Regions from separate parts of the Salinibacillus aidingensis genome, predicted to be linked through region 2. Evidence: riboswitches for the same ligand, from Rfam matches in the RefSeq annotation. Region 2 holds a riboswitch; each other region holds the start of a gene.

Region 1 (10,580 bases), 1.7 Mb from region 2:
GGGAACCATCATGGGAAAGTTAAACGGAGTAATGCCGCCAATGACCCCAATCGGATAACGATAAACCCCCGATTCCAGTCCATCAGCAATAGACGGCAACTGTTCTCCCATCATTAATGAAGGCGCACCGGCCGCAAATTCTACATTTTCGATGCCGCGTTGAACCTCTCCCTGTGCTTCCTTAAAACTTTTTCCGTTTTCAATCGTGACAATTTCAGCTAACTCATCCTGATGATCAACAAGCAGCTGCTGATATTTAAAAAGGATTCGAGCCCTTTTTGGAACCGGAACCTCCCTCCACTCCTGAAATGCCTCAAAAGCAATCTCAACAGCCTCATGCACATCTGCCTGGGAAGATAGCGGAACCTCAGCGATCACCTCCCCTGTTGCTGGATTATACACCTTCTCACTATACTGGGATCCAGCTTCTACCCATTTCCCACCTACATAATTTTTTAGCATGGTGCCTGTCACCTCCCGAATTTTGTCGATTATTGTTGAACGCTAATTACTTAAAATACCATTTGCGCAGAGATAATCCGATTACGACTAAACATGTTATAAATCCATAGAGCCATAAGGAAAGCATCGTATTTACGAAAATGACTGCTCCCTCCTTCCTCTAATTTGCTTTCGAGCCTTCTTTTTCAATCTCATACATCATTCGCGGCTGTGGGTCTTTCAGCACGCGAGCCAATACCACAATCGTAAAAATCCCGATAGCCGTCGAAACTGCACCCGCAGACATGGTACTTGATATCATTCCTCCAAAATAGATAACCAGATACGAGAGGAGTCCCACGATCATCGACACCTCGGCTGCCCGTGCAGGTGCTTTTTTCTTCCCGTAAACCGCATACAGGATAGGTCCCATCGTCCCGGCTGCAACCCCTGACACGCCAATCCACAGCACATCTCCCATAAAAACAGGAGGCTCTAATACAATAAGAAAAGCAATCAGGCCAATCAATGGAACGGACAAGCGACTGATTTGCAGGGCTATTTTTTGCGCTTTTTGTTCACTGACATTCACGATTTTCCTTTTTACTAAAACTTTAAGAAAAATATCGTTAGCAAAAACGGTAGAAATAGACACAAATAAACCATCAGTGGTTGACATGGCCGCTGCAAGAATAACCACACCAAAAATCGCTACTACTACAACAGGAAACGCCCATACCACATATTCCATTAAAGCAAGGTCGGGGGCTGCAACATTTCCCCCTAGTGCTGCTCTGCTAAACAATCCTCCAAATAAAACAAAAAGGGAAAAAGCAGATGCAATGACATAAGTCAGGATCATTTTCCCCAGATCCCGTTCGTTTTTCAATCCAAGCACTTTGTTAAATAAGTGTGGGGCAGAGGCAAAGGCCCATTGGATGACGATGGCACCTATCACGAGACCAAAGGAGTGAAAGTGAGTCGATTCCGGATTAAATACCTCTACTAAATGACCACTCTGATTAGCCAAATCGTTTGTAATCCCTGTAAAAGTGGCGGAAATACTGCCTTCCCAAAAGATTACAATACCTGACACAACTATAAACAAACCTGCAATGGCCATCATAACCGCCTGAACCGCATCCGTATAAATATCAGCAAAGGCTCCACCTGCAAACACATAAATAACAACAATAGCTGCGATAAACACAAGGCCGCCCGTATAAGACATATCGAGTAAGTATTGGAAAATTCTAGCCCCGGCAACAAATTGGGCTGCAATGTAAAAAATGTTGAACAGCAAAATCAGGCCTGTGCCTACCCGGATGATGTCACTCTTGTAAAAGTCCCCCAGCCAATCTGGCAATGATAGGGACTTTTGGCCATTATTCAGCTTTCGCACTCGTTTTGCTACCATTAAAACACCGATGGGACCTCCGCCAATCATGGCTAAAAAGAGCCACAGGTTTGAGTATCCCCAGGCATGGGACCAGCCGGGATATCCTAAAAACGTCGCTGCACTTAAATAGGTAGCCGCAAAGGATAACCCGAGTACATAGGGCCCCAATTTTCCACCGCCGATTGCAAAGTCTCCAACACTCGTTGTCTTTCTGGCACTAAGTAACCCTAATACGAACATTACCACCAGAAAGACTCCAAACCCGATCCAGGTATAAAGCGTTAACGTATCCATTTCCCTCTCCTTTCCATATAAAATATAGTCCTACCGATTTATGGACTGTAAACCGAGCTGTTTGGCAGGGTGATGCTCCGGTAAATGGGCATAGCCCTTTCCAAACATATTTTCACGCAATGTGTTTCCTTCGTATTCCGTTCGATAAATGCCTCTTCTTTGTAATTCAGGTACAACATAATCAACAAATTCCTGAAGGGTACCTGGTGAATAAGTTTGCGCGATATTAAAGCCATCTACATCACCGTCGAACGCCCACTGTTCCATTTTGTCTGCAATCTGTTCAGGCGTACCAATAAACTTCACCGTCCCATTTCCTAAACCATGATTTTTAACGGCTTCCCGTAACGTCCATTTCTTATTCGGGTCTTTTGCATACATGTCCAGATTCCCCTGCACCGCATCGGTTTCCATATCCTCTATATACTGGTCCGGATCGTATTTGGAAAAATCAATCCCGGTATGGCCGGATAAGAGGGCAGCAGTACCTTCATAGCTAACATGGTTCGTCAGGTCCTCAAGTTTCGCATACGCCTCTTCCTCTGTGGAACCAACGATGGGTAAGATCATTGGGAAAATCAGTACCTCATCCGGATTACGTCCCTGAAGTTCTGTTCTTCTTCGTATATCAGCCGAATATTCCTTTAAAGCATCTAATGAATGATTTTTGGTAAACACGGCCTCTGCATGTTTGGCGGCAAAATCTCTTCCTCTTGGAGAAGCGCCTGCCTGAAATAATACGGGTGTGCGTTGCGGCGATGGCTCGACCAAGTGAGGGCCCGGGACATTAAAGAACTCTCCTTCATGGTTGATTAAATGCACCTTTTTAGAATCAGCAAACGAATCATTCTCTCTGTCATAAATCACACTGTCCCTCTCCCAGCTGTGCTCCCACAATTTATAAACAACCTCCAGAAACTCATCGGCACGATCATATCTAAGATTCTTAGGCAGACGCCCCGAAAGCCCCAAATTGACAGCCTCACTCTCCAGATAAGAGGTGACGACATTCCAAGCAATCCGCCCCTTCGTTAAGTGATCCAACGTTGACAACTGTCTCGCCAACGAATAGGGCTGTGCATATGTGGCGGATATAGTAGGAGCAAATCCAAGATTATCTGTCACGGACGCCATGGCTGAAATAGGAATAAGCGGATCATGGGCCGGGAGCTGAACTGCCCCGCGGGTCGCCGCACTGTGTGAGTTTTCATAAACGCTGTAAGTTCCAAGCACATCGGCAATAAAAAGAGCATCAAACTTTCCCCGCTCTAATGTTTGCGCCACCTCTATCCAATAATCCAGACGATTATGCTCGGTCCCTTTGTCCTTTTCATGTTTCCATAAACCGGTTGAATGAGGGGACGGCGAATTTTGTATAAAACCATTTAAATGAATCTGCTTACCCATACATCATGCTCCTTTTTGAGAGATTTTTTATACTTTAAAACGACTGCCAAGAAGACTTACCCGGCGCAGTAGATGAGATTTTTATGTTCTAGTCTGACGGAAGCCGATGATGCTGCAGACCGTGCTGGACACGGGACATAGCCATTATGATGCGATAAACGTTCAACTCCGGCTTGCCGTTTTCAAAAGGCCCGGCAATCGTAAAAGGTTCACACTAGCTGAATTCTTTAAGGATGGTCCATTCGTCAGCCTCTGTCATAAGCATTCAAGGCATTTACACTGTGGGCAATGGCAGAACCAGCCTTTAAAGCAACCGCAACAAAGATCGCTTCCGAGATTTCCTCCAAATCAGCACCTGCCTTCTTCGCATTTTGGGTGTGAAGGTCAATGCAATACGCACAGCCTGTCGTGTGGGCTGAGGCAACCGCAATGAGTTCCTTTTCTTTCTCGGTCAATTCCTTGGTTTTAATGGCTTGCTGGTCAAAATCCAAAAAACTCTTGAATGTATCCCCGCTCAGTTCAGCAAACTCCTTCAAACGATTGAAATAGGAGGCCTTATATAGCTCCTCATCCCCAGCTCCATCAAAGGCATTCAAAGCATTCACCCCATGAGCTGCCGCAGAACCTGCCTTCAAAGCAGTCGAAACAAAAATAGCTTCTGAAACCTCTTCCTTTGATGCTTCCTGTTTTTTTGCATTTCCAACATGAAGTTCAATGCAATATGGGCATCCAGTTACATGGGCGACACCAACAGCAATCAACTCTTTTAATTTCACGGATAATTTCCCGGGGGCCAGTGCCTGATTGTTAAACGCAAAAAACTTTTCAAATGCTTCTGGTGCATGTTCTTTCAATTCTGTAATCCGGCTAAAGTAGGACTTCTGGTATAAGCTATCTGTTTTTGTTGTGGTCATTAAAATCTCTCCCTTTTGATTCGTTTTAAAATTCAGTTTCCGCTATTGCCATTCACATAAATCGATACTGTTCACATAGGTTTACTTGGTTTAATGCAAATAATAGCCCATGAATGTTCTCCACCCCTTCTTTTTGGGAATTAAAAAAACCTCTGCCGATGAGGTAGAGGTTTTAAAAACAACATCATCTCATCTTTCAAGCAAATGCTTGCTGGAATTAGCACCTTGTTACATGCGTAACGGTTGCTGCGGGATCAACGGACCAGTTTCCTCCCCCGACTCTGGATAAGAGATTCATATTTAATTTTAAATTGAATTGTTCACATCATATCGGTTATATATTAAATCTGTCAAGTGGGAATGTTTTTATTTTTCTGAAATAGGACTTTTTGGGGGGACGGAGGGACAGGTTCCTCGTCCCTGGGGGGTGCCTCCCTGGGGTGGTGCCTGTCACCACCCGAATAATATTGTTTCACAGAATGTTTCACAATTAGAGGATAAGACATTTTGGATTAATAACATATCTATCAAAATTAATAATTAAATATAAAAAAACAAGGCTTGTAGCAATCCCCCCACAAGCCCACATCCTGTCCACCTGTTCCCCCGTCCCTATATTGTCGTCACATCCTGGATATGAAGTATTTTAATAATCTGAATATAGGGTTGTTTGATACCTATGATATATAAAATTTTCTGGTATAGGAAGTGGTTTTATCAACCTGATACGATTATCTTTTGGAAGGGTATTAAGCTCTTAGTTTGGTTTGTTTTGTAGTTGGTTTGATGCTATGTATTACAGGGGGACTATCACAGATATAATTTCGTCTGATTCTCAGATTCACTGCTTAACACTCTATTCTCAATCGCAATCAAATGATCATCAAAAAGAATCAATAAATCTAACCGCCGATGGTCCCTCAACTGGTATTCTCTAAAAAGTTGAACATTTTTTATCCCGGAAATAGTTTTTCCCGAAATCCACTTATATAGTTGGGCAAGTGCCTCGTGACCTATGCCTTTGATTTCGGGATTTAATATAAATTGCTAATCAGGTTTTCATCATAGGCTCTATTTGTAACGGAAAGGAAGGTTGGCGTCTGTTCAGAATATGCTTGCTTGATTTCGTCTGCTTTCCGGACCAATGACCTTAATTGATCAGTGTATGAGATACTTTTATTAAGGTTCATATCTTGTAACTCATAGATAGATCATGAAGATTTGGAAATGCTTTTTTCATATATTCCTAATCGGCACTATATCTTCCTTACAAGACAAGGGGAACGGGCCGCTTCTCATTATTTCAAATCTTTAAGTTATCGTGAATTAATCAGGATATTAAAGCAGGTGGACCTGGAAAATACAGAAGAGAAAGAGCGGTTTTTGTACCAGGAGTTTCTCACGCATTTGGAGGGGTATATTGTGGATAATACAGAAAAACAGTAGGAACTAAGCCGGTTGTATTTGAAGCATCATGATATGATTGATGAAATGGAAAAGGCCTATGAAAACCAAAAACAAAACTTCCTGAAAAATTTAGAAAATCTGCTGAAAGAGTATTGGGAGACGGGAAAATGGGTATATGATTTTTCGGTTAAGCGCGGCTATCAGCAAATTCGTTTTTATGAGTGGAAGCATTTAACTCCAGACGTTCATGTTGAGTTACATGTACACAAAGAAAGTATATCCAGCAAAATCAAATTGTAGTGATGATTGATATAGAAGGATTGGGAAGAAACGAACTATTGCATGCCGCGAGAAAAATGATAGACAGTGATTTAAAAGAAGAGATGAGTAACAGGAATATGGACTGGAAGGTTCTGAAACGCCCAGCTGCACTGGTAGAGAAGATAAATAAATCTGAAGAGGACATTTTTTGGGATGCACATTCTCTGGCGGATTTAGTTAAGGAAATTGTTGAGGATTTTAATGTTGTATTAGAATCTTTTAATCGTCTGCTAAAAGAGAGGTAATACCTGCGCTTTCCAGAAATGGTCATTCTCACAACCCCTAATAGGTAGGCTAAAGTGTGACATCACGACATGATGTTAGGGCGATATCTATGGATAAAACGATTGAATCGGATTATACAAACGGAATTTATCTGCACTTTTCTTTACAGTAAAATATAAAACACAAACAGAGGGAGAAATATGTTGAACTTCATTTACATAATCATCGCTATATTTATTACGGTTTTCCTAATTTTCCTTTTCTTTTCTTATAGAAGTGAGAGTAAAGGAGATCAAGAGCATCCTCTTTTAATTGCTCTTTTTGTTTCCACAGTATTCGGGCTATTAGTTTCAGTCATTATTTCGATTTGTATATTAGCTTTAACGGGTTCATTAAACTTGATAAATGAATTTCTAAACTTATCCTTAAATCAGAAACAGATCATTTATTTAATGTTATGGTACTTAGTTTTCAGTTTTTTCCTTGAGGCAAATTTAACCAGGATTTTATTATCCTTCTTTGGCTATTCGAAAATTTCATACTTCGTGAGTGTGAGTATACTTAGAATTTTATATTTGCTGGCTGTTGGATATTTATTATCTATTGACCTTGATACGAACATTACAATTGCTATAAGCTTTGCGCTATTTCTGTATTTAATTGATTTATTGGTTCTGCACTATAGAATAGCAGTGTGTAAAGGTGGGTTATATTCTGCTATGATTTGAATTTATTCCCCTCCTCCCTTTCTACAACGTGAGCTTTCTAAATCTATTAAAAAAGGCCTTACAAACGAATAATAACCTTTGTTCTATCATAAAGTAAAATAACTCATTATGTAATAAAGGGAACTGATTGAATGTCTTACATTAAAAAATATATTGCAAACCGCTACATCAATCCAAAACCAAACCGGAACAGATACTTTAATGGTTTCCATATTCAAAAACAAAAACGCATAGCTAGGCCATTTTCTTCTTTTTATCCTGAACCAGAAAAAATACAAAAAAAATCCACCGATCGATAAATCAGCGGAATTTTTCTTTATATCTTAGGTTATATAATTCATTAATGGTTCTTGCCTTCTTATCTTTATGAGAGTTCTTGCTAAACCCATACGCTGGCAGTCCCAAAAGTTTTGACCTTGCAACAATTTACCGGTGCCATTGAAATTGGTCGCCATCCTGGGTTATTACCCTTTACATTTCTTACTCCTAAAAAGTATTTGGAGGAGTAAGGACTCCTTGACCTGGTTAAGAGACAATATATTTAAAAAAACGTATCCCGTAAATCATTATATTTTGATTTACGGGATTTATTGCTAAAGCAATCAGGCCCGTGCATATCGAGTATTGCCAGGTATTGAACCAAGAATATTAGAGGCTGGGGCAATTTACCTGTCCTCTATGTCCCACCCCTAAATCAGAATTCTCTTAGCTTATTTTGAATTCCTTACCTGAGCAACCTTCTCCACATATCTCTCAGCTAAATTTTGCAGTGCTTTCCAATCCCCTTGTTCAATTAATGTTTTATTGACAAGAGAACCGCCGATCCCTGCTGCAACTGCTCCCGCATGTATAAAAGCACCTAAATTATCTAAATTCACTCCACCAGTGGGCATCATCGGAACTTGGCTAATAGGTCCTTTAACATCTTTAAAGAATTGAGGACCAACAACGGTAGCCGGAAATACTTTTACCATATCAGCACCCCATTGATAGGCTTGATGGATTTCAGTAGGAGTAAACACCCCAGGAATCATTAAGATGCCTTGATTCTTTGTATATTCTATTGTCTCTCGATCTAAGATAGGAGCAAAAATAAAATCAGAACCAGCCTCAATAGCTTCTTTTGCTTGTTCCTTATTTAAAACCGTTCCGGCTCCAATTAGAATTTTGTTCCCATGAACCTGTTTTAGCTCACGAATCATTGCAGATGAATTATCTGAATCCATAGTAATTTCGATACCAGAAACTCCACCGTCCACAAAAGCTTGGACGAGTGGGGGGACCTTTTCAGGATCTACTTTTCGTATAACCGCTACAATACCCGACGTTAATAATCTATTTAAAGATGCTTGATTACTCATTATGGTCTCCTTTCCAATACCTTGTCTACAGCCATTTAGACACCAGAGTAGGCCATAAACCCACCATCTACCGGTACAGTGACGCCTGTTACAAATCCAGACATGTTTTCATCCACTAACCAAAGCAAAGTTCCGAGTAAATCTTCAGGCTTACCGAATCGTTGTTGTGGTGTATGACTAATAATTTTATTGGATCGTTCAGTTAAAGAACCATCTTCGTTTAGTAATAGATTACGGTTTTGATCCGTTAAGAAAAACCCTGGTGCAATCGCATTCACACGAATACCAACGTCCGCCATGTGAACAGCCAACCATTGAGTAAAGTTGTCAATTCCCGCTTTTGCTGCACTATATGCTGGTACCTTGGTCATCGGAGACGGTGCACTCATCGATGACATATTAATAATGGTTGCGCCCTTACGATTGGCCATTTTTTTCAAAAAGACTTGAGTAGGAATAAAGGTCCCGACTAAATTCAAATTGAAAACAAATTGAAAGCCTTCTGTTGTCATATCGAAAAACGTAGATATATCTTTATTTCTTAAATCCTCTGGCTTTAAGGTTTCATTTGTAGTCGTTCCATCAGGATGATTTCCGCCTGCCCCATTAATCAAAATATCACAGATACCTAACTTTTCTGTAATGATTTCTTCTGCCTTACGAACACTTTCAATATCTAGAACATCGCAGGATATAGCTAAGGCTTCTCCTCCAGATTCCTTGATATCTTGTTCTACCTTTTTACCAGATTCTATAGTACGGTTTAAAATTGCAACTTTTGCTCCTTGGCGGCCAAGCTCACGAGCCATAGCCCCACAAAGCACCCCACTTCCTCCTGTAATAACAGCTACTTTTCCTTCTAAATTTTCATTTAGCTTTAGCAAAATTATTCTCCTTTTTCTTTTAGTCGCTCAAGGGAATCCCATATTCCCCATAAATACATAACCCCTAGTGCACGGTCATACAGTCCATAACCTGGTCGGCATTCTTCTCCCCAAATGTGTCTGCCATGGTCAGGTCTTGCATAACCCGTAAACCCTACTTCGTGATAGGCTTTAACGATTTCGTATACATCAACTGACCCATCCTGAGTACGGTGGGAAGTCTCAATAAAGTCACCGGTTTCATATCTTTTTAGATTTCGAATATGGGCAAAAGGAATTCGATCGGCAAACTCTCTTACCATTTCCGCTACATCATTTTCAGGATTAGCTCCTAATGAACCACTACAAAGGGTAATACCATTATAAGGATCATCTACAAGCTTTAAAAATCTTTCTAGGCTTTGTTTATTAGTAATAATACGTGGTAATCCAAACACAGACCAAGGCGGATCGTCCGGATGAATACCCATTTTGATGTCATTTTCCTTTGCGACTGGGATGACCTTTTCTAGAAAATATTGAAGATTCTCCCATAAATCCTCTTCCGTTACGTTCTTATATTTTTCAAATAAATTCGCTAAATGAGCGAGTCTTTCTGGTTCCCATCCTGGCATCGTATACGCCGAGTTTTTCGAAATGGTGTCGACCAATTCCATCGGATCAATGTCCTTCAATTTGTCGTTTTCAAAAAATAGAGCGGTTGAGCCATCTTCCATTTCCTTAAATAAATCGGTACGCGTCCAGTCAAACACCGGCATAAAGTTATAGCAAATCACCTTCACGCCAACCTTGCCCAACTTTTTAATCGTTTTAATGTAATTCTCAATGTATTGGTCACGTGTAGGAAGTCCAAGCTTAATGTCCTCGTGAACATTAACACTTTCTACCACATCGATATTTAATCCGTGTCGATCGGCTTGTTCTTTGACTTCCAAAATTTTATCCATTGGCCATTCATCACCGGCTGGGACGTCATGTAAGGACCAAACAACCCCTTCAACACCCGGAACTTGTTTAATATGCTCCAATGGGACACGGTCATTATCTTCCCCGAACCATCGCATCGTCATTTTCATAGAATTTACCTCCCTATTGCCTCGTCTCACAAATCAATTTTATAGTTTAATAACAACCTTACGTGCTTCTGGCGGAGCTTGGTCCATTAATTCAAAGGCTTTTTCAGCTTCACTTAATTCAAA
Region 2 (10,580 bases):
CCATGGGAATCCAAGTGGAATTGATATGGAATGTGTGTCACGAGATGTCCCTATTTGGTTTAAGAAAGGGGAGGCCATTCAGCCGATCGAAATGGGAGTACCATTGAATCTGGTTGTGGCTGATTCAGGCCGAATTGGAGATACACGGGCAGCAGTAACAGCGGTTCGGGAAAAATATGAAAAGCATTACCAGAAAGCCAAGCAATCGATTAAATATATTGGTGACATGACGCGTAAGGCAAAATCCATTTTAGCCGGAGAACGCCCGGAAAAATTAGGCGGACTGTTGAACAAAGCCCAGGAGGAATTAATGAAGCTTGGCGTCAGTGATGGGAACCTGAATGAGCTCGTCACCTGTGCCCGGAATGCCGGTGCATTGGGAGCAAAATTAACAGGTGGCGGACGCGGGGGCTGTATCGTAGCCCTGGCTAAAAATATGGAGGATGCTGAGCGTATTTCCGATTCCCTGAAAGCAGCTGGGGCAAAGGATACATGGTTTTTCACCCTGGGAATGTCCCAATCCGCATCGATGAATGAAGCAAGCAGAGGAGATTTAATATGAAGGCGGTAGCGAAAGCACATACAAACATTGCCCTTATTAAGTATTGGGGTAAGCGAAATGATGAACTGATTTTACCGATGAATAACAGTCTGTCTCTCACATTGGATCATTTTTATACGACCACGGAAGTTCAGTTTGATGAGGCTTTACAAACAGATACGTTTATTTTTAACGGGGAGACCGCCAGCGATTCAGAGTCTGCCAAAATTTCCAGCTATCTGGACCGAATCAGACAATTTGCCGGTGTACAGATGTATGCAGCCGTTCGTTCGGTGAATCATGTTCCGACATCAGCAGGTTTTGCTTCGTCTGCATCAGGGTTTGCCGCTTTGGCTGCAGCTTCAACTAAGGCACTGGGTCTTGATTTGGACAGGAAAACCCTCTCCATCCTTGCCCGTCAAGGATCAGGATCTGCGTGCCGTTCCGTTTTTGGAGGATTTGCCGAATGGGAAAAAGGAAGCCGGACTGATGGTTCCGATTCCTATGCCGTGCCGATTATGAGTAAAACGGAGTGGGATGTCCGTGTATTGTCCGTGCTGCTGGAATCAAACGAAAAGCCGATCTCCAGCCGTAAAGGGATGAAGCGTACAGTGGAGACCTCTCCGTTTTATTCAGGGTGGCTTGAAGCAGTTGACCATGAATTAAAAGAAATAAAAACAGCGATACGAACGAAAGACTTTGAGCGGTTAGGAAAGGTCGCCGAAGCCAATGCATTAAAAATGCACGCAACGATGCTGGGCTCCCATCCGCCATTTACCTATTGGCAGAGTAGTACAATGGCTGTCATGGAAGAAGTACAGCATCTGAGAGATAAAGGAATACAGGCTTATTATACGATTGATGCAGGACCTAACGTAAAAATTCTGTGTCTTCCGGAAGACGAGCAGAAGATACGGGATGAGCTGGAAAATCTGGAAATGGTGAAAGGCATATACGGCTGTCGACCTGGTCCCGGTATTGAATATAAAGAGAAACTTCCATCACTGGGGGATTCTCCATCCCCCAGTGATGGTTAGTTGAACTTATCAGGAATTTACCGGACGTTTATCCCCACTTAGTCTTGTTGGGTTACCCTCAAGACTTGAAGAAGGGATAATACGGCCAGTTCATGCGTGATAAAGATCGATTGTAGTTGTAAAAAAGCCTGGTCTTAAAGTGATCTGAAAGAGAGGGAATTCCATTGCCCATCAAGATAAAAGTCCCGGGAAAATTAATGATAGCAGGTGAATATGCCGTACTGGAACCGAATCAGTATGCCATCGTAGCCGCTGTCAACCGCTATGTTTATGCAGAAATCACACCAAGTAATCAATATAAATTTTCCCTTCCTGATTTAGGCTTTGAAACGGTTTCGTGGGTATCCAATTCCCATTCAATTGAATTCAGTGAAACCGATGAAAAATTACGGTTTGTTCAAAATACGATTATGGCTGTGAAGGATTATCTGAATGAAGCATCCATACACCTTTCTCCCTTCCATCTAACGGTTACAAGTGAGCTCGATGATCCCTCGGGTAAAAAATACGGCCTTGGTTCCAGTGCCGCCGTTGTTGTTTCTGTGGTATCGTCCATTTTAGCGCTGGCCCAAAAGCAGACGGATGCCTTTCACGTAAATAAGGATTTGATTTTTAAGCTTGCCACGCTTGCCCATGTTAAGACGCAGGGGAGCGGATCCGGAGCTGATGTAGCTGCATCAACCTATGGGGGATGGCTCGAGTATTCTGCTTTTCAGGCAGACTGGCTCCTTGATCAAATGCAGCAGACCTCTGTCAGGGCTCTGGTTGATCAGCCATGGCCGTATTTATCCATTCGCTCTATAAATCCGCCCGATGGACTTCGCCTCTGTACCGGGTGGACCGGAAAAGCGGCTTCAACAGGGCCGATGATCAAACAGCTGAAGCATGGACAGCAGGAACATCGAAACATTTACCATACCTTCGTGGAAGAAAGCCATGAGGCGGTAAAAGGACTGGTCAGAGGTTTTGACGAAAATGACCTTCCATTGTCCTTACAGAGTTTAAAGAAAAATCGCGCCATCCTTGTAAAATTAGGAAAAGAAGTGGGTATGCTAATAGAAACACCAATATTGGCAAGTTTATCCGAGTTAGCGGAGCAAATAGGAGGAAGTGGTAAATCCTCTGGTGCAGGTGGCGGAGATTGTGGCATCGCGTTTGTTCGCTCACAGCGTCAGGTTGAAGAGTTATGGGAAGCCTGGAGAGAAGCAGGGATTGAACCTTTAAATCTGGATGTTGACCACGATGGAAGCACCTGGCACGAGTAAGCCGATTTACCTCTCTTGCTGGTGAAACCGACTTTTTCTGCAAGGAGGAAGCGACATGGATAACATTGAGGTCAGGATTACCCGTCAGGATCATCCTGAGTCAGAGCCCTATGAAGAAACGTTTTCCATTCCTTATCGATCCAATATGAACATTATTTCTGTTCTGATGGAAATCCGGCAAAATCCGGTGACAAAGGATGGGAAGCAAACCACTCCTGTGCAATGGGATATGAATTGTTTAGAGGAGGTTTGCGGGGCCTGCTCCATGCTGATTAATGGCAAGCCCAGACAGGCCTGTTCAACATTGGTTGACCAGCTGGAGCAGCCGATTACCCTTGCCCCAATGACTACCTTTCCGGTTATAAGGGATTTATTTATCGACCGTGGGAAAATGTTTGATGCGTTAAAGCGTGTAAAGGCATGGATTCCGATTGATGGAACCTATGACATTGGTCCGGGTCCACGCATGAATGAAAATACCCGACAATGGGCCTATGAGTTATCCAAATGCTTCACGTGTGGGGTTTGTCTTGAAGCCTGTCCAAACGTGAACGAAAAAACTGACTTTTTAGGACCTTTCGTATTTGCACAGATTCGTCTGAAAAATGTACATCCCACAGGCGAAATGAATAAAGAAGAGCGTTTGGAAGCCTTTATGGGAGAAGGTGGACTTGAAGAATGCGGAAACTCGCAAAATTGTGTTCAATCCTGTCCTAAAGGAATTCCACTGACTACATCCATTGCAGCCATCAACAGAGAAGCTACGGTGCAGTCGTTTAAAAGCTTTTTTGGGTAAGCGGCTGTCTCCTGATTTCTAATGATATTAAAAAGAAATGGGGTAAAATTTTCACTCCTTTTAGGGAAGTAATCCAATTGGTATGGTTGACATTTTTTCTTTTATGATTTATGATTTTTCTAACAATTTTATATAGGAATCTTATCCAGAGAGGTGGAGGGAAATGGCCCTTGGAAGCCTCGGCAGCAGGTTCTTTTTTGAAAGAATACTGTGCCAAATCCATCAAGTCAGTGTGCTTGAAAGATAAGAGGACGAGTCGATTACAGTGGTTTCAACTCTCTTCTTATTGGAAGAGAGTTTTTTCTTATCCAGCAAATCATAAAAAAAGCTATTTGTGGATTAGAAAACAAGAGAGGCCACGTCCGGCTCCAGCGCCCAGCGACTAGCGTGACTTCCTTCACCTCCGTCCGATAAGTCAACATCGACTCACGCTGTTCGTCGTGTTTCCTTTATCTCCTACGGTTCAGTTCAGTCCGTACGTCGCTAAACGGGCGCTTCCGCCTTTGATTTTTTACATAACAACACAACAGGGAGTGGAGAACATGAAATATGGATTCTGGTTACCGATTTTTGGAGGCTGGCTTCGAAATGTAAAGGATGAACAGATGCCGCCTACCTATGATTATGCAAAAGAAGTGATTCAGTCAGCAGAGAAGTGGGGATATGATACAACCTTAATCGCTGAGTTATATTTAAATGATATTAAAGGAATTGAGCACGATTCACTGGAAGCCTGGACGACAGCTGCGGCATTGGCTGCTGTGACGGAAAAAATCGAAATTATGACGGCTGTCCGGCCAGGGTTTCATCATCCGGCAGTGACCGCAAAACAGGCGGCCAATATTGATCACATCAGTAAGGGGCGTTTTACGTTAAATATCGTGTCCGGCTGGTGGGAAGGGGAGTCCAGACAATACGGCGGGGCTTTCACGAGACACGATGAACGCTATGACCGGACAACTGAATTTCTTGATATTCTTAAAGGAATGTGGACGGAAGATTCGTTTTCCTATAATGGGGACTTCTATCAGGTAGAGGATGCGAAACTGGCCCCTAAACCTGTGCAAAAGCCGAACCCTGTCCTTTATGCAGGGGGAGAGAGTGAAAAAGGCAAGCAGGTGATTTCCTCAGCCTGCGATGCGTATGTCATGCATGGAGGAACGGTAGATGAGGTCGCCAGTAAAATTCAGGATATGAAAAATCGCAGAACAGCAGCAGGGAAGGAGCCCTTGCAATCATTTGGGATGGCAGCATATGTCATTTGCCGGGATACTGAAGAAGAGGCACTGAAGGAACTGGAACGGATTACGACCGTTGAGGATATGAGCGGATATGCAGGCTTTAAAGATTTCACTTCCAAATCCGAGCTTGAGCAAAGGATTCAGTTGCAGGATTATTCGGTTTCCAATCGTGGGTTACGGCCTAATCTTGTCGGAACTCCTGATCAGATTGCCGAGAGAATTTTAGAATACGAGCAAGCCGGAGTAGACTTACTGTTATTACAGTGTTCACCGCAATTAGAGGAACTGAAGCGATTTTCCAATCAGGTTATGCCACTGGTAGAAGAATTACGGGCAAAGGTTCAAAACTAATCTTAAGGAGTGTTTAGATGAGTAAGGTGTATGTCATCCATGAAAATGAAGAATGGACGGAGCATTTATTTAAGAGATTGGAAGAGTTGGAGATTCCCTATGAAGACTGGCTGCTTGATCACGGGTCCATTGATTTGACCGAGGAACCCCCTGAGGGCATCTTTTATAACCGGATGAGTGCTTCCTCGCATACGAGAGGAAATCGTTATTCACCTGAACTGGCCAGCGCGGTGATAGGATGGCTTGAAGCCTATGGACGCACGGTCATAAATGGGAGTCGTGCCTTACAATTAGAGGTTAGCAAGGTGCTTCAGTATTTGGAGCTTGAAAAACACGGGGTTCGAACACCCAAAACCATCGCAGCGGTTGGAAAAGAAGAGTTAATCAGGAAGGCGGAGGCATTTGAAGGACAGAAATTCATTACCAAGCATAACCGTGCCGGAAAGGGTCTTGGCGTCCAGCTCTTTCAATCTGTGGATGCATTGAAAGAATATGTGGAAGGTGAGGATTTTGAGGAGCCAGTGGACGGTATTACACTGATTCAGGAATATATCGAATCACCAGAATCCTTTATTACCCGCTGTGAATTTGTTGGTGGCAGGTTTTTATATGCGGTACGTGTCGATACTTCAGAGGGCTTTGAGCTTTGTCCGGCCGATGCCTGCACGATTGATGATTTATTCTGTCCGGCAGGGGAAGAACCGGCATCCCCGACGAAGTTCCAAATTCAAAAGGGCTTCGATCACCCTGTTTTGCAGCAATATGAGCAGGTGCTTTCAGCCAACAATATACAGGTAGCAGGTATTGAGTTTATTAAAGATAAAAGCGGAAATCTGTATACCTATGATATCAATACCAATACCAATTACAACAGTGATGCAGAGTCCGTTGCAGAGCAATATGGAATGCTGGAAGTGGCGAAATATTTGGGAGAAAAACTGAATCAGGCCAGGCAAAAGGCTTACGCGTAAAAGAAAAAGGCTATCTTCAAAAATTGAAGGTGGCCTTTTCTTTTTGTCATTTACCATTGAAGAATAAATCTGCCATGTTCAGGCAAAATATGAAGAGCAACCCACTGCAGAATTCTGATGGAAAATGTGAGGATTGGCCAATGAAACTATTCGGGAAAAAGAAATCAGCACAGAAAAAACAATCCAATACACTCCTGGAGCCTTCAAATATTATTGAACTCATAGATATCTGCAATACATCGAATGATTTTTTGCACTTTAAGGAGCCAATAAAAAAACAGAAGATTTGGATTTCCTTTTATAAATCATTGATTGATACAGAAATTCTTCACAGAGATATTTTGGAAAATATACAGGAGTATAAGCATTATTCCCTGGAAGAGATTAAAGAATCCATTCCAGTGGAAAAGGTACTGACAACAAAAGATGTTAAAAAAATGCAAACGAAATTGTTAAGAGGTTATATTCTGATCCGGCTGGATGAGTATGATCAGCAGGGTCTGCTCATCAATGCCCCTTTAAAGAAGACGAGAAATGTATCGGTACCAGAAGTTGAATTTTCTGTTATTGGACCAAAGGAAGCATTTATCGAATCCATTGACACGAATTTAAATCTGGTCCGTCATCATTTACCGATCCCGGAGTTAATGATCAAGGAAGTAAAGGTTGGAAGATTGACCAAGTCAAAGGTGGCGGTGCTATATATTGAAGGAATAGCCAATGAGGAAAACATCAACACAGTCATGCAGCGTGTAGAAGATATCGATATTGACCACCTTATTGATAGTTCCTACATTACACAAATCATTGCCGACAATCCAAAATCTCCATTTCCACAGTTGCTGGATACAGAAAGACCTGATCGCACTGCAGCTGTTTTGGCTGAGGGCAAAATCGTCATCATGGCTGACGGGTCTCCCCATGTCTTAATTGCACCAGCCAATCTTACTGAGTTTTTTATATCATTTGAGGACTACTTTTTAAATCCTTTTATTGCCTCTGCTTTTCGAATTATCCGTTTCTTTTCAGTTATCTTCTCCATTCTGGTGACACCGATATATGTTGCTGCTTTGACGTATCATTATGAGTTAATCCCGAAAGATTTAATGGGTACGTTAATTACCTCCAGGGAAGTAGTTCCGCTTCCGCCTATACTGGAAGCGGTCTTCTTGGAATTAACGATTGAATTGTTACGTGAGGCCGGGGCAAGACTGCCTACGAAGGTCGGGCAAACCATTGGTATTGTGGGTGGTATTGTGATTGGAACAGCGTCAGTTGAAGCCGGATTAACAAGTAACGTCCTGTTAATCCTTATTGCGCTTGCGGCCTTGGCTTCCTTTACAACGCCGGTCTATCAAATGAGCAATACCATTCGTCTGATTCGGTTTCCATTTCTTATCTTTGCTTATTTATTTGGCATGCTGGGGGTTGTTCTCGGCTTCTGTTTTTTAATCACTCACTTGCTGCGACTTTCATCCTTAGGGAGACCTTTTTTAGAACCGATTTATCCTCCTCGTCTAAAAGATATGAAGGATGCGATTATCCGCCTTCCGTTTTCAAGAAATACGAAGCGGCCGGTACAGCTTCAGACACAGCAAACAGAGAAGTACAGCTATAAAAAAGCAACGAAAAAGAAGGATATTGATGAATAATAGACAAGGAGGTGAGGAGGTTGGGTAAACCCGTTTCAGATACCCTGAAAGTATCGTCCTTTTTAGTTTTCTTTTTAGTTCATTCGGTTCAGGTGGGGATCGGAATTTTAAGCTTTGAAAGTGCCGTCATTGAATATGCCAGTTATGATGCATGGATTTCGGTAATCATCGCTGGAATTGCAGTCCATGTCGTTGTCTGGATGTGCTTTAAAATGCTGAAACAGGATGAGGACATTTTTGATATTCATAATACCCTTTTTGGAAAATATGCTGGCGGGGTGCTTGGATTTCTCATTTCAATTTATTTTCTGATTTTGTCGGCAGTTACACTTCGGCTTTATATTGAGATTATTCAAGTGTGGATGTTTCCTCATATAAGTGTACTCTATCTTGGGGTTGTATTTATCATACTTTTTTATTATGTGATTAACGGGGGATTTCGGGTTGTGGCGGGCATATGCTTCCTGGGAACGGTGATCCCGCTTTATCTTCTGCTTACGCTGCTGTTCCCTTTGGAATTTGCCTATTTTCATAATTTAATGCCTGTATTAAATCATTCGGTTAAAGATTTATTGCTGTCTACAAAGGAAATGACGTTAAGCTTTTTAGGTTTTTCTACTCTGCTCATCTATTATCCTTTTATTAAACATCCTGAGAAAGCTCATAAATGGGCGCACTTTGGGGTGATGTTTACGATTTTTATCTACGTAGCTTTAACCATTGTGGCCTTCGTTTTTTATGATGAAGAGCAGCTTAGCACGGTTATTTGGCCGACGCTTGGAATTTGGAAAATTATCGAGATGCCCTTTGTGGAACGTTTTGAATATATCGGAATCAGCTCATGGGCAATGGTTATCCTTCCTAATATGACCCTTACACTGTGGGCAGCCACCCGGGGAATGAAACGTATTTTTCATGTGAATCAAAGAAAAACCGTAATTGTTTTCCTCCTCATCGTACTTATTGCCAATACATTGATTAATGGACATGAACGTATTATGAAATTAAGTGATTACGTATCGCGAATGGGTTTTTATACGGTTTTTGTCTATATTCCATTTCTATTTATTGCTTACACTATTTATCAAAAAGTGAGGAAATCCAAATGAGAGCACTGGCTTTGGGAATCGTCCTTTCTACGGTTGTATTGCTTACAGCAGGATGTGGAATCGAACGGCAAATTGTTGATGACATTTCTCTTGTCACCGCTGTGGGTTATGATCCAGCAGAAGGAAATAAAATTCAGGGGACCATAGCGGTTCCAAATTTTCAGGCTGAAGGAACCGTGATGACAGAGATATTTAGTGATACAGCCATGCTGATGCGCGAAAATTCGGCTAAGTTAAACACAGAAGCCAACCGCCCACTGGCTACAGGGAAACTCGAGGTTATTTTATTTAATCAGGAATTGGCGAAGGAGGGGATTCAAAAGCTGAAGGATGTTTTTGTACGTGATCCGAGTATCGGTTCCAGAGCCAGATTGGCCATAACAGAAGGCCCCACACAGGAGGTTTTAACTCGTCAATACTGGGATAATGATGCAGGTATGTACCTGTCTGATATGCTGGAGCAGAATATTGACAGAGGAACGATTCCTGAAACGAATCTGCATCTTTTTGTGTATGCCCTGTATTCAAAGGGAGCAGATCCCTATTTACCTTATTTGTCTGTGGAGGACATGGTCAGTATTGATGGCATTGCTTTATTGGATCATGACCGTTATGTTGGAAAAATCCCCTATGAGCAAACCTACACCTTCAATTCACTGGTTGGAGATTTTCAGAACGCTACCTTTCCCATTCATCGTGGGGATAAAAAAAGTGCAACGGTTAGTAATATAAGCTCGGATAGAACAATTCAATTTAAAGGGTCTGGGAAGAATATGGAATTAATTATTGATGTGAAACAGAAAGGGATTCTCAGGGAGTATCGTGGAGGTAAGATTACGAAAAAAGTATTGAAAAATATAGAAGAAAGTATGGAAAAACAGATGAAGAAACAGGCGAAGGACATTCTTAAGAAACTGAAGGAACTGAATATAGATCCACTCGCCCTGGGTAATGAATACCACAGTGAACATAGGAACTTCAGCTGGAAAGAATGGGAGAAGATGTATCCGGAATTAAAATTTACCCCAAAGATAGATGTGAAGATTATGGAGTATGGAATTCGGAGGTAAATAAAGACCACGCGTCCTTAATGTTGGACACGTGGTTTCTTTGTGGCTTGGGGCAGGATGGAGCTTATGATCTTTTACAGGTTAATCGCCCATGAACCTTGGTTCAGAATGGGCTCTTCTTTGCCATCTTTAGTGACACCGTAAACATCGAGCTTGTCTGATCCCATCATAAAGTCTACATGGACCAGGCTGTTGTTGACGCCGCTTTGATCGAGGGTGTCGTCATCCATGTTTGATCCACCTTTAATATTGGTAGGATAGGCCTTTCCAAATGCGAGGTGGCAGGATGCGTTTTCGTCATAAAGGGTGTTGAAGAAAATTAAGCCTGACTGGGAAATCGGTGATTCGTGCGGAACGAGAGCAACCTCCCCGAGTCTTTTCGCGCCTTCATCTGTTTCCAGCAGATGTTTCAGGGTTTCATAGCCCTCACCTGCAGAAAAATCAACGGCTTTGCCATCTTTAAATGTAATGGAGAAGTCGTCAATCACATTGCCACCATAATTGAGAGGCTTCGTATTGCGAACCGTTCCATTTACACCATATTTAT
Region 3 (10,580 bases), 600 kb from region 2:
CGGGAACAAAGGCCATAACTGTTAATCCTTCACTTTTCAAAAACTGATTTTTTTCATTAAAATCCTCTAAACTCAAGCCGGTTTCCGGGCGGGGATAGTAATTATGCCAGGCTTCAATGGTGGAAAAATCGGCTCCGTGTTTTCGTAAATTTTCCATGTTTCCATGAGTAATGGTACTGGCATTTAAGGCAACGGTCATTTTATTCGATAGCTGTGCAATGGTTTTATCAGAAATTCCGTAATCCACACGTAAGCCTGTCAGTCCCCATTCTTTTAAGCCAACCGCATTTTCCCAGTTAAATCCTAAATAGGATAATGACTTAGGAGAAATATCGGCGAATAATTCCATCCTGTACTTTATGGCAAGTTTCCCTAGGTCAGCGAGGCCCTGTTTATAATCTTCAGGGTTGTCCTCAGGAATGTGCAGGGAAGTAAAAATGCTGTTAAAACCGAGTTCGCTCATTTCTTTGATGTAGGTTTCCTGCTCTTCAAATGTTTGATTTGATAAATAGATTGATATACCGAGCATGATGTTCCCTCCCTTATATAAAAGAGGGAGAAAATGAATTCTCCCTTTATTATTGTCTAGGATTTTTATAAAATTACAGATTTGTTGATAAAAAATTATGAGTGGCCACGTCCGGCTCCAGCGCCCAGCGACTAGCGAGACTTCCTTCACCTCCGTCCGATAAGTCAACATCGACTCAACAAAGTTTCGTCGTGTTTCCTTCTCCGCGTGTTAACTGGCTGTAAGACCCCTTTAAGAAATAAGTGGGGGTCAACAGCCAGTAAACACCCGATTTGTTCAACTAACAATCAGTGGGGGATTACCCCCACTGATTGAAGTTTCACTTTATCTCCTCCGGCTCAGTCCAGTCCGTACGTCGCTAATAAGAAAAGCGGAGGCGACCGTTTAGGCCCGACGGCATAAGCAGAATATCCGGAGTGGCCGCTTTTTGGCCATGTAGGGTATTCTGCTTATGACCGCTTGGGCTTGGGAGCCGCAGCTGGACAGAGAAAAGCGGAGGCGACTGTTCAGGTCATGCGGGATAAGACGAAGACATGGAGTGGCACGGGTTTGGCAACGTAATGGCTTTGGATTATATCCGCCTTGACCTAGGAGCCCTAGCTGGCCAAACGGGCGCTACCGCCTTTGTTCTTAGTTCAAGTTATCGGCCATTTCTTCTTTAAATCCGAAGAAGTACGTAAAGATAAATCCTGCTATATAAGCGATGAGTAGTCCCAGGGCATATAATAGGAACTTGTTATCTACAATTAAAGGAATTAATGGAATACCAGATAGTCCGATTCCTGAAGATGCTGTACCTACAACTGCCTGGAAAGCACCGCCGAATGAAGCACCGAGACAAGCTGTGATAAATGGACGTCCCAGTGGCAGCGTTACACCATAAATTAAAGGTTCACCAATACCTAAGAATCCGGTAGGCAGACCACCTTTAATCACATTACGAAGGCGTTTGTTTCTGGTTTTGACAAAGATCGCAATGGCTGCACCAACCTGACTGGCTCCAGCCATCGCCAGAATTGGTAGTAAAGCAGTGGAACCAAGGGAATTAATGAGCTCCATATGAATCGGTGTAAGTCCATGATGGAGACCAAGCATAACCAATGGAAGGAAAAATCCACTGAGTAAGGCGCCGGCAATGGCACTTCCTAATGCACCGCCGAGACTTAATACAGCATTAATTCCAGCTGTAATACCGGTCGAAAGAATTCCGGCGAAAGGCTGAACAACTACTAAAGTGAGAAAACCAACAACTAAGATTGTCAATAAAGGAGTAAATATAATATCGACTGTATTCGGAACAACTTTTCTAAATTGTTTCTCAAAGAATACCATTAACCAGGCAGCAAACATGGCGCCAATTAAACCACCGTAACCGGGGGCTAAATCGTTTCCAAAAATAGTGATGTCTGCTAATGCTGGGTTCATCGTGATAATACCAGCAATACCACCTAATACAGGTGTTCCTCCAAATTCTTTAGCTGTATTCCAACCGACCATGATGGCTAAGTAGGAGAAAATACTGCCACCTAAAACAATCAGGATTTGCATCCAGGTTAAGGACGTATCTACACCTGAGTTATTTAAAAATCCGGCTGTACCATTGATAATACCAGAACCTACAATACCTGGAATGAGCGGAATGAAAATCCCGCCAATTTTGCGAAGGAGATTCTTAAAGGGTGTATTGTTTTTTTCTTTAATTTCTCCTTTTTTCATACTGGCAAGATCATCCTCGTTTACATCGAGTTCCTCACCCATTTGGATTCCTGTTATTTTCGTGATATGGTCAGAAACTTTGTTAACGGTTCCAGGACCAACGACAATTTGCAGGGTGTCATCCTCAACAACCCCCATAACACCTTCTTTTTCTTTTAATTCGTTAATATTTGCTTTTCCATCGTCTTTTAAATTAAGTCGTACACGGGTCATACAGTGGGTAAAGGATTGAATATTTTCTCCTCCACCAATTTCATCAAGTATCTCCCTGGCTAATCTTTCTTCCTTTCTCTCTTTCGCCATTAGGTTTCCCCCCTAATCATTCATCCTATTTTGTGTAACGTATAAACCCTTTTGAATCAGCTAATTTTTGAACCGCCTGATCATAGGTACAATTTAATAGAATCATAACGATAGCTGCTTTAACATTGTGATGAGCTTTTTCGAAATGCTCATCAGCAGTGTCATAATCAACGTTGGTTGCTTCCATAATGATTCGTTTTGACCTTTCTATTAACTTCTGATTGCTGGGCTGCACATCCACCATTAAGTTTTGATAAACCTTGCCTATCCCAATCATTGCTGTAGTTGTAATCATGTTTAAGACAAGTTTCTGTGCTGTACCCGCCTTTAATCGAGTTGAGCCTGTCACTACTTCGGGACCTGTTACCACTTCAATAGCTACCTTGGCTAATGTTCCAATTTTAGACTTTCTATTATTACTGATGCTGACAGTGTTTGCGCCTATATGATTTGCATATTCCAACCCTCCAGCCACATAAGGTGTTCGGCCACTGGCTGCTATTCCAACGACGGTATCATGTTTTGTTAGTGAAATGGCTTTTAGGTCATCACCTCCTAAATGGTCACTGTCCTCAGCACCTTCAACGGCATCGGTAATCGCTTTCATACCGCCTGCAATTAAACCTTGAACCATTTCATGAGATACACCAAAAGTGGGAGGGCATTCTGAAGCATCAAGTATTCCTAATCTACCGCTTGTTCCAGCTCCGATATAGATTAATCTGCCACCTTGATTAAACGATTGAATGACAAAGTGTACAGCCTTTTCAATTTGAGGAATTTCTTCGGCAATAGCTGCTGGAACCTTATGATCCTCCTGATTAATCGTTTGCAGTATTTCTTTGATCGATTTTGTATCAATATCCATACTGGCAGGGTTCCTGGTTTCTGTTGTTAATTTGTTGAGCATCGTTTAACCCTCCTAGGAAATCGCTTTCATACCCACATTTTATAGGTGGTGAAACTATATGTCAATAAATCTATTAAAATTTATGAAATTAAGTTTCATATAAGTCAAAAAATCATTCCTTGAAGAATCAGATCATTATCTTCTAAGTCGAACAACTTCATTTCTGGCTTCATGATATTGAGGCAGGACATCCTCACCCATTGCCTTGAAAACACTGAGATACAGAGCGTCAATAATCGTCAGCTGGGTCATTCTGGACGGAATACTTCCAATTCTGTAATCATGTTCAACTATGGGGGTGCACAGGCGAATATCAGCTTCTTTATAAAGCGGTGATTTATCCAGGTTCGTGATCGCAATGACCGTTGCCTCTTCTTTTTGGGCAAATCGGGATAATTCCAATACATCTTTCGTTTTACCAGACATACTAATGGCGATTATGATATCGTTTTTCTTTAAATAGGGAATGGAGGATAGCAGAAAGTGAAAATCATGATGAGCTGTACATGGATAGCCTAATTTTGTGAATTTATAAAACCCATCGACAGCTGCCGTTGCTGAACCGCCAACGCCATAGAAAACGAGCCTGTTCGCGTGTTGGATAGTATCAACGGCATTCTCAAACTCCCTGCGATCCAAAGACGTAGAAATGGCCTCAATGGCAGATGTATTAACGTGGGTTACTTTTTGAAAAATGTCATAGGGCTCACTTTTATCCTGCAAAAAATTAAAGTCTGTCAGATTATCCTCACTCATGGCTAATTCTTTGACTAACTCCAGTTTAAACGTTTTGAAGCTGCCAATCCCAATAGATTTGCAGAAACGGACTACACTTGATTCACTCGTTCCTGACTTCTGGGCAAGCTCCTTTGTTGTCATATTTGGAACAAGGTCCGGATTTTCCAATACATATAATCCCATCTTTTTTTCTGCTTCAGAAAGGGAGGGGAGGTTTCCTTTAATTCTGTTCAGTAATGTGCCCATATACAATGTTCCTCTCTTTATATAATAATCAATATTATACAGAATATTTAGCCGAGTTGTACAATCCGTTTAAATTGATTGCTGCAAAGGATGAGCTTTAAAGGCAGAGCGCAGACGAACTTTTCTGTTACTCTTTGAAAAAACTTGAAAAATTATCTACTTGAAAAATAAATTGCAAACGCTTACGATAAAATCGTGAGACAGCTTAGAATTTTTCGAATCTATCAAAAGGAGATTTTTACATGAAATTGCAGACGATTATTCCTGATCATGAACGTCTTTTTCTGGATAAGGATGTTCCCGAAGCCTATAAAACCGATCATTCCTGGAAAGATGTTGCTGCTGTAAAAGCTGTAGCATTACCGGAATTGGAACAGGAAATTATAGATTTAGTCACCTATGCCAACCAGGAGGACCTTACGATTATTGCACGGGGAGCTGGAACAGGTGTAGCCGGATCTCAGGTGCCAACTAAGGGTGGAGAAGTAATCATTGATGTTCACCGGATGAACCGGATTCTTGATCTGGATGAAGAGACGATGACGTTAACGGTAGAACCAGGTGTAAAACTACAGGAAATTCAGGAATTTGTGGAAAGGAAAGGCTATTTTTACCCACCTGACCCTGGCTCAAAAAATTCAACCATAGGCGGTAATATAGCTACAAATGCAGGTGGTATGCGTGCGGTGAAATACGGCACCACGAGGGATTATGTACGTGAGCTTGATGTTGTATTGCCGGATGGTCAAAAAGCCACATTAGGAAGCCTGAATATCAAGGACAGTTCCGGCTATGACTTAAAGGATCTCTTTATCGGCTCAGAAGGAACCCTGGGAATTACAACCAGGATAAAGCTGAAAGTACTTCCGATGCCAAAATATAAGCAGTCTGTGATACTGGCTTTTGATTCGTTAAAAGCGGCTACTAATGGTGTATTATCGATTTTAAAAAATGGGGTGGAACCTGCAGCTTTAGAACTATTTGAACGGGGAACCATTGAATATAGTGAGAAATTTACGGAAAAGAAGCTGCCAAGTCAAAAGGGAGACGCCTACATCTTAATGACGTTGGATAGTAATGAGCAGGAGGACCTTTCACGCAGGGTCAGTTTTACAGAAAATCTATTAAAAGGACAGGCGGCGGAAATCCTTCCGTTATCCACGCCGGAAGAGGAGGAAAAAGCCTGGTTCCTGCGTGATCATATTTTAGTAGCCTTAATGCAATTTACAGAGTTCGAAATGCTGGATGAAGTCGTACCAATTAATCGATTTGCTGAGATGATCAGTTATACGAAGGAATTGCAGGAAAAGCATGGGATAAACGTGATAAACTTCGGCCATGCCGGAGATGGAAATATTCATACGGTCCTAATGAAAGAAGGAATGGATGAAGCTGCCTGGCAGACAAAACGAAAAGCCTATCTGGATGATCTCTACAGCAAAGTTCATGAATTAGGCGGTCTCCCTTCTGCTGAGCATGGCATTGGTGTCATTAAAAAGGGATATTTGGAGAAAATGAGTCAGCCAGTGGAAATCCAATTAATGCGTAAAGTAAAAAGAGCTATTGATCCGGACAATCGCTTGAATCCAGGGAAGGTTTTCTAATGTTTTGATCGTAGTGGTCAACCGTAAAACTCTGTTCAACGGACTAAAAATATGATAGGATTAAAATAATTGAATAGGATATCCAGAGTGACTGAGAGATCTGGCTCGTTGACGTCACAGCAACCTGCTTTACGCAAGGTGCTCCTACCAGCAAAGCCTGTGCTTTGAATGATAGATACGGAGGAGAAGCTTCTTTATGCATTCAGGGCATAAAGAAGCTTTTTTTATACCTGTAAAGGAGTGAGTCAAATGGACGTTTTTATTAAAATGGAAAAGTTATTGAATTATCCGAGGAAGAAGCAAAAGAAATCAGGAAGCAGGGAAAACCGGTTACCGAGATCACAAAGAATATGACACAGGAAGAATTGGAAGCTTTTAAAAAAGAGAGGTATCAGAAGTTTATCAAGCCAGTGATGGAGTACAATCAGGAAAAACTACTAGCCAAGAAAAATACAGAGAGAAAGAAGGATGAAAAGGAAATGGAAAGTAAAAAGACATTAAGCTTTGAATATGGCATACAGAAAACTGGTGATGGATATAAGGTTGTCAAAACTCTCGGAAACTTTAAAAGTCATGAAGAGGCGCAGCAGGTAATGATCGATTTGGTGACAGGAAAAAGAACGGATATGGAAGTTATAAATCAAAACAGTGGAGGCGATGGACGATAAAAAACATTTTTGCGAATTGAAAAAGTACAGCACCTGCCGAGCTTTCGTCTTCAGTTATTCACTATTAATTTGTATAATTAGTTTGACAAAGTGGTGAGAATGGTCAAAGTGAACGGCCGTCTTACGATTGCAGCAGGGGAGCAAACAGGAATGATTATAGGATGCTTTGGTTTTTTTGCATTAATCGGATTAATCATCTGGGCATTTATTATTCATCCCTTGATGGGAGCTGTGGCGCTTTTGGCAGGGGCTGGACTTGTGATATGGAACTGGTCCACTTTAAATGTCATCGGGGGATTGTTCCTCATGGCAGCTACGATTTGGGGATTTCAAGTTCACTGGATCCTTGGGGTCATATTTCTTATCGGCAGTTTCTTTATCCTTGGTGTTGATCAAACAGCGAAAGAGGAAGAAGAGGATAAAGAGCAAGCGATTAAAAATCTGCAGGAACAGAAAAACTTTGAGATATCTCACCAATTTGACGGTGAGAAAAAGCAGGTACTCGCTATTGATGAGGATGCAGAAAAAATCGCATATTTAAATGGCACAGACCACCGCCGTATATATCCAATCAGGGAGATTCTTGATGTACAAATGACTAAAGATGATAAGCAGGTTATTAAATCTTCAACAGGTATCAGTACATCGGGTGCAATTCTTGGTGGAGCAATTGGCGGCGGTGTTGGAGCAGTCATTGGCGGTCGCCGTAAGAAACATCGTGTTGAAGATCGGGTAGAACGTATTTCCTTACACATTGTCGTCAATGACACAAACGAACCGACGATCATTTTTGATTTATATAAGGGTTCATTGAGCCGAAACGACAGCAGCGTAAAGGGAGCCTATCAAAAGGCGGAGCAGCTGTATGATTTGCTGCTGGTTTTGAGAAGACAGAGTTAATGTGAGAAAACATCTAGAGTTCATTCGAGCAAAGCTTTTCTAATATGTTAAACCCAATGTGGTCAAGGGAGTCCTTTTTAGAAAAACTTGGTGCATAATTTGAAAGAATGACAACACCTGACTGTTTTTCTTTGTTAAAGCCTATGAAGCTGGAATATCCACCTGTTCCTCCATTGTGCCAAATGACACCTTTTTCTTTATCAATAATCCAATTCATACCTAGGCATATACCCGTCTTATCTTCAAATTGAACGGAGTGTGTCTGTGCCAAAATATCATGGAATTTATCCCCGGATGTTCCTAGATGACTGGCAAGAAACGATAACTGATCTTTTATGGTAGATCGTAGGGCTCCGGCTCCCGCAAGTGTTTCTTTAAAGACTCGTAGTCTGCCAATGATGGAAGATGTTGATCAATAGGATGATTAGGGTCGAGCTTATTCTCAGCAATTGCCTTCGTTAATAATGAAGCAGTAAATACTTTAGTGATAGATCCTATCTCGTAAATCAAGCTTTCGGGAGCATTGCCCTCAAATCCATTTCGATTTCCTTCACTAAAAATTTCCCTTTCTTCTTCCTTAATGACACCAATATTCAGAACGAGATTGGGCCTTTTCTCCTTGTAGGGTAAACAAATCCTATCAATTTCCTGTTTATATTGATTCCTGTCTATCGTCATTAGTCCACTCTCCAGGTTTTAGAAATTTATAAGGTTTTCCAGAAAATTTCTACATCTTCACTATATCTTAATCTACAAATTGACTCAAAAAATATCCTGTAATTATTCATGAAATATGATTTTTCTATGACGTTTACGATCATTTTTTCATTTTGTGCTAAACACAACAGCTAAAACTCATTTATTTTCAAAAAATAGATTCAAAAATGTAATTATTCCTTTAAATCCCTTTGTTGACGGATTTATGGAAATCATATATCTTATTTGTAACAGAGACAGGTAGTCAAGAACCCATCACCTCCCCAAACCTCCCATGTATCTCCTTCACAATGGCAAAACTTATGAACAACATCCTGATCATCTGACAGATTATTAGAATAGGAGCTGATAAGATGAATGATTACAAAATTCAAAACTGTATAAGCTGTGAAAAGGGATGTGAAAGGATATGGAGGTAAACGCGTTTGTCCATAAGTTTTCACATCCAGAAGAACGAAAGAAATATTTGGAAATGCTCAAAATAGGCTCTGCATTTGATATGCGTCCCCGAGCACTTTTTCACTATTACGGTCCTGATTTAATTGCCTATAAAAAGAGATTTCTCTCCAATCCACAGGTTAATTATTTCCTCCGTCTATTTTCCGCTTATTTAACGACCCACTTAGAAGATGATTGCCCGGAATCCTGGGAAGAATGTGGCCCGGAGTTCTGGGAAGAGCTGATCACCGTCTATTATCCCTACTATATGAAAATCACCATAGAGCAAAACCAAACAGAAATCTTTTTTACACAACTATTAAAGTTTGCCCACTGGCTTGATAAACGTACAGGGTGCTCCTGTTATGAAATCGTTAAGAAATGTACGGAAGAAAACTGGTCTGAATTAACTTCTGTTGAAAGCCTATTAAATGACCTTCTGTTATACACTTTTCCCAACCTGTATGAAGAGGGCTGGAATACGAGAGCAGCCTTAGAAGAAATAACGGAACAATTAAGAATGTGCAGTTCAACGGTAGAAAGCTTATTTGAGGTTCGTCAAGTTACGGAAACCATGATTGTCCTCTACGACATAGCTGGAGATCGGACCTATCAGATAAACAATATCTCAAAACATATGTCTCCGGGCATACTTATATTTGGTGAAATTGGCAGGAAGGCCAGGGAACTTTATTGGATTCTGTTTTTTACACAGACGGTCTATCCACCTAAAGCCAAGCAATATATTGTTGTTGGAGGGTGAAAAGGGGCAAACTATTTTTTGTTCAATACGTCTATTATCGCAACTACAAGGTTAATTAAAGCCACGATGAATATTCCTGTTGTTATTGCGATGGTCATATCTTCCATACGACTCACCCCCGTTCTCCACAGGAGATTAAGCCGCTCCACACGCTAATATGTTGTTGGACAAAATTATACCACACTTTTATTACTATCATTTAAAACTTGAATAACAACGTTCATTGGAATTTATAATACGGTTAGTGTTAGAAAAGGTTTAGTCTAATATTAGTGATATTATAATATCATTGTTCTGGATCATGCCCTTATATCATGGAAATCTATTACATATGTTAAGATAAACCTATCATAATTTTTACCTGGGAGAATTTAAAATGAACAACCAAGCTTATTTTTATGAATTTCTAAAACCAATATCAAAAGAACTAGCCTACGTGGCCCGAGAGCTGGAAAACAGCATTTTCACAAGCCCCCGAATGATGCTGACCCATGCCAGGGTATTCGTGGAAAATATTTTGCAGCAGGTGATGCGTGTTGAAGGTCTGCAGGAAGATAAAAGAATCACTTTAATCGAACGAATCGATATTTTAGATGACAATGGCTATTTAACACCAGAAATTCGGGATGCCCTGCACCACGTTCGTAAAATTGGAAATCAGGCGGCTCATGATACAAGGGTATTCCGTTATTCTGAAGCCCTGCTATCATGGGAAGCGGTATATAAAATCGTGAAATGGTATGTTGAGGTATATGGACCGGTAGATTTTGAAGTTCCGGAGTACCAGGACCCATCACCAAAATCCACAGAATCCTATGAAATTAGTGAAATCGAATCGCGGCTAAAAATGCTTGAAAATGTACTCGTTTCATCTGAAGAGAAGGACGAGACCAGGGAAGCAGAGGAGGAAACAGCGGTTGCCACAGAGGTCATTTACGATCAGGTAGAGCCACCAGGGTATACGACCATTCGCACCCTCACCTTTAGTGATGATCAAGTGGATGTCCCCTATTTTCTAAGGGATGTATTCCTCTTACCGCAACGATTT

What was found. A riboswitch is a leader RNA that binds a small molecule or an ion and turns the genes downstream of it on or off. The one in region 2 is predicted to bind S-adenosylmethionine.
Region 1: linked by a shared signal. The riboswitch ahead of ACZ5OK_RS15075 (carboxymuconolactone decarboxylase family protein) and the one ahead of ACZ5OK_RS06555 (LLM class flavin-dependent oxidoreductase) in region 2 are both predicted to bind S-adenosylmethionine.
Region 3: linked by a shared signal. The riboswitch ahead of ACZ5OK_RS03360 (hypothetical protein) and the one ahead of ACZ5OK_RS06555 (LLM class flavin-dependent oxidoreductase) in region 2 are both predicted to bind S-adenosylmethionine.

What each region holds. Positions count from the first base shown of each region.
Region 1 is NZ_AP043759.1:2,886,622-2,897,201, forward strand. Features, by position in the region: gene ACZ5OK_RS15060 (CoA-acylating methylmalonate-semialdehyde dehydrogenase) at 1-462, opposite strand, end outside; gene ACZ5OK_RS15065 (sodium:solute symporter family protein) at 623-2,134, opposite strand; gene ACZ5OK_RS15070 (LLM class flavin-dependent oxidoreductase) at 2,165-3,541, opposite strand; gene ACZ5OK_RS15075 (carboxymuconolactone decarboxylase family protein) at 3,787-4,455, opposite strand; SAM riboswitch class I at 4,642-4,747, opposite strand; gene ACZ5OK_RS15080 (PD-(D/E)XK nuclease family protein) at 5,266-5,496, opposite strand; gene ACZ5OK_RS15085 (hypothetical protein) at 5,683-5,901, shown strand; gene ACZ5OK_RS15090 (hypothetical protein) at 5,920-6,162, shown strand; gene ACZ5OK_RS15095 (hypothetical protein) at 6,165-6,428, shown strand; gene ACZ5OK_RS15100 (bifunctional 4-hydroxy-2-oxoglutarate aldolase/2-dehydro-3-deoxy-phosphogluconate aldolase) at 7,847-8,497, opposite strand; gene ACZ5OK_RS15105 (SDR family oxidoreductase) at 8,533-9,381, opposite strand; gene uxuA (mannonate dehydratase) at 9,384-10,457, opposite strand; gene ACZ5OK_RS15115 (zinc-binding alcohol dehydrogenase family protein) at 10,497-10,580, opposite strand, start outside.
Region 2 is NZ_AP043759.1:1,194,810-1,205,389, forward strand. Features, by position in the region: gene mvk (mevalonate kinase) at 1-562, shown strand, start outside; gene mvaD (diphosphomevalonate decarboxylase) at 559-1,578, shown strand; gene ACZ5OK_RS06545 (phosphomevalonate kinase) at 1,743-2,843, shown strand; gene sdhB (succinate dehydrogenase iron-sulfur subunit) at 2,899-3,639, shown strand; SAM riboswitch class I at 3,778-3,889, shown strand; gene ACZ5OK_RS06555 (LLM class flavin-dependent oxidoreductase) at 4,182-5,231, shown strand; gene ACZ5OK_RS06560 (ATP-grasp domain-containing protein) at 5,249-6,202, shown strand; gene ACZ5OK_RS06565 (spore germination protein) at 6,343-7,854, shown strand; gene ACZ5OK_RS06570 (GerAB/ArcD/ProY family transporter) at 7,875-8,963, shown strand; gene ACZ5OK_RS06575 (Ger(x)C family spore germination protein) at 8,960-10,033, shown strand; gene ACZ5OK_RS06580 (aminopeptidase) at 10,108-10,580, opposite strand, start outside.
Region 3 is NZ_AP043759.1:598,020-608,599, forward strand. Features, by position in the region: gene ACZ5OK_RS03335 (DUF871 domain-containing protein) at 1-529, opposite strand, end outside; gene ACZ5OK_RS03340 (PTS transporter subunit EIIC) at 1,160-2,548, opposite strand; gene murQ (N-acetylmuramic acid 6-phosphate etherase) at 2,574-3,458, opposite strand; gene ACZ5OK_RS03350 (MurR/RpiR family transcriptional regulator) at 3,594-4,442, opposite strand; gene ACZ5OK_RS03355 (FAD-binding oxidoreductase) at 4,685-6,046, shown strand; SAM riboswitch class I at 6,122-6,224, shown strand; gene ACZ5OK_RS03360 (hypothetical protein) at 6,397-6,714, shown strand; gene ACZ5OK_RS03365 (hypothetical protein) at 6,814-7,614, shown strand; gene ACZ5OK_RS03370 (serine hydrolase) at 7,628-8,014, opposite strand; gene ACZ5OK_RS03375 (serine hydrolase) at 7,948-8,292, opposite strand; gene ACZ5OK_RS03380 (hypothetical protein) at 8,741-9,532, shown strand; gene ACZ5OK_RS03385 (DUF4145 domain-containing protein) at 9,909-10,580, shown strand, end outside.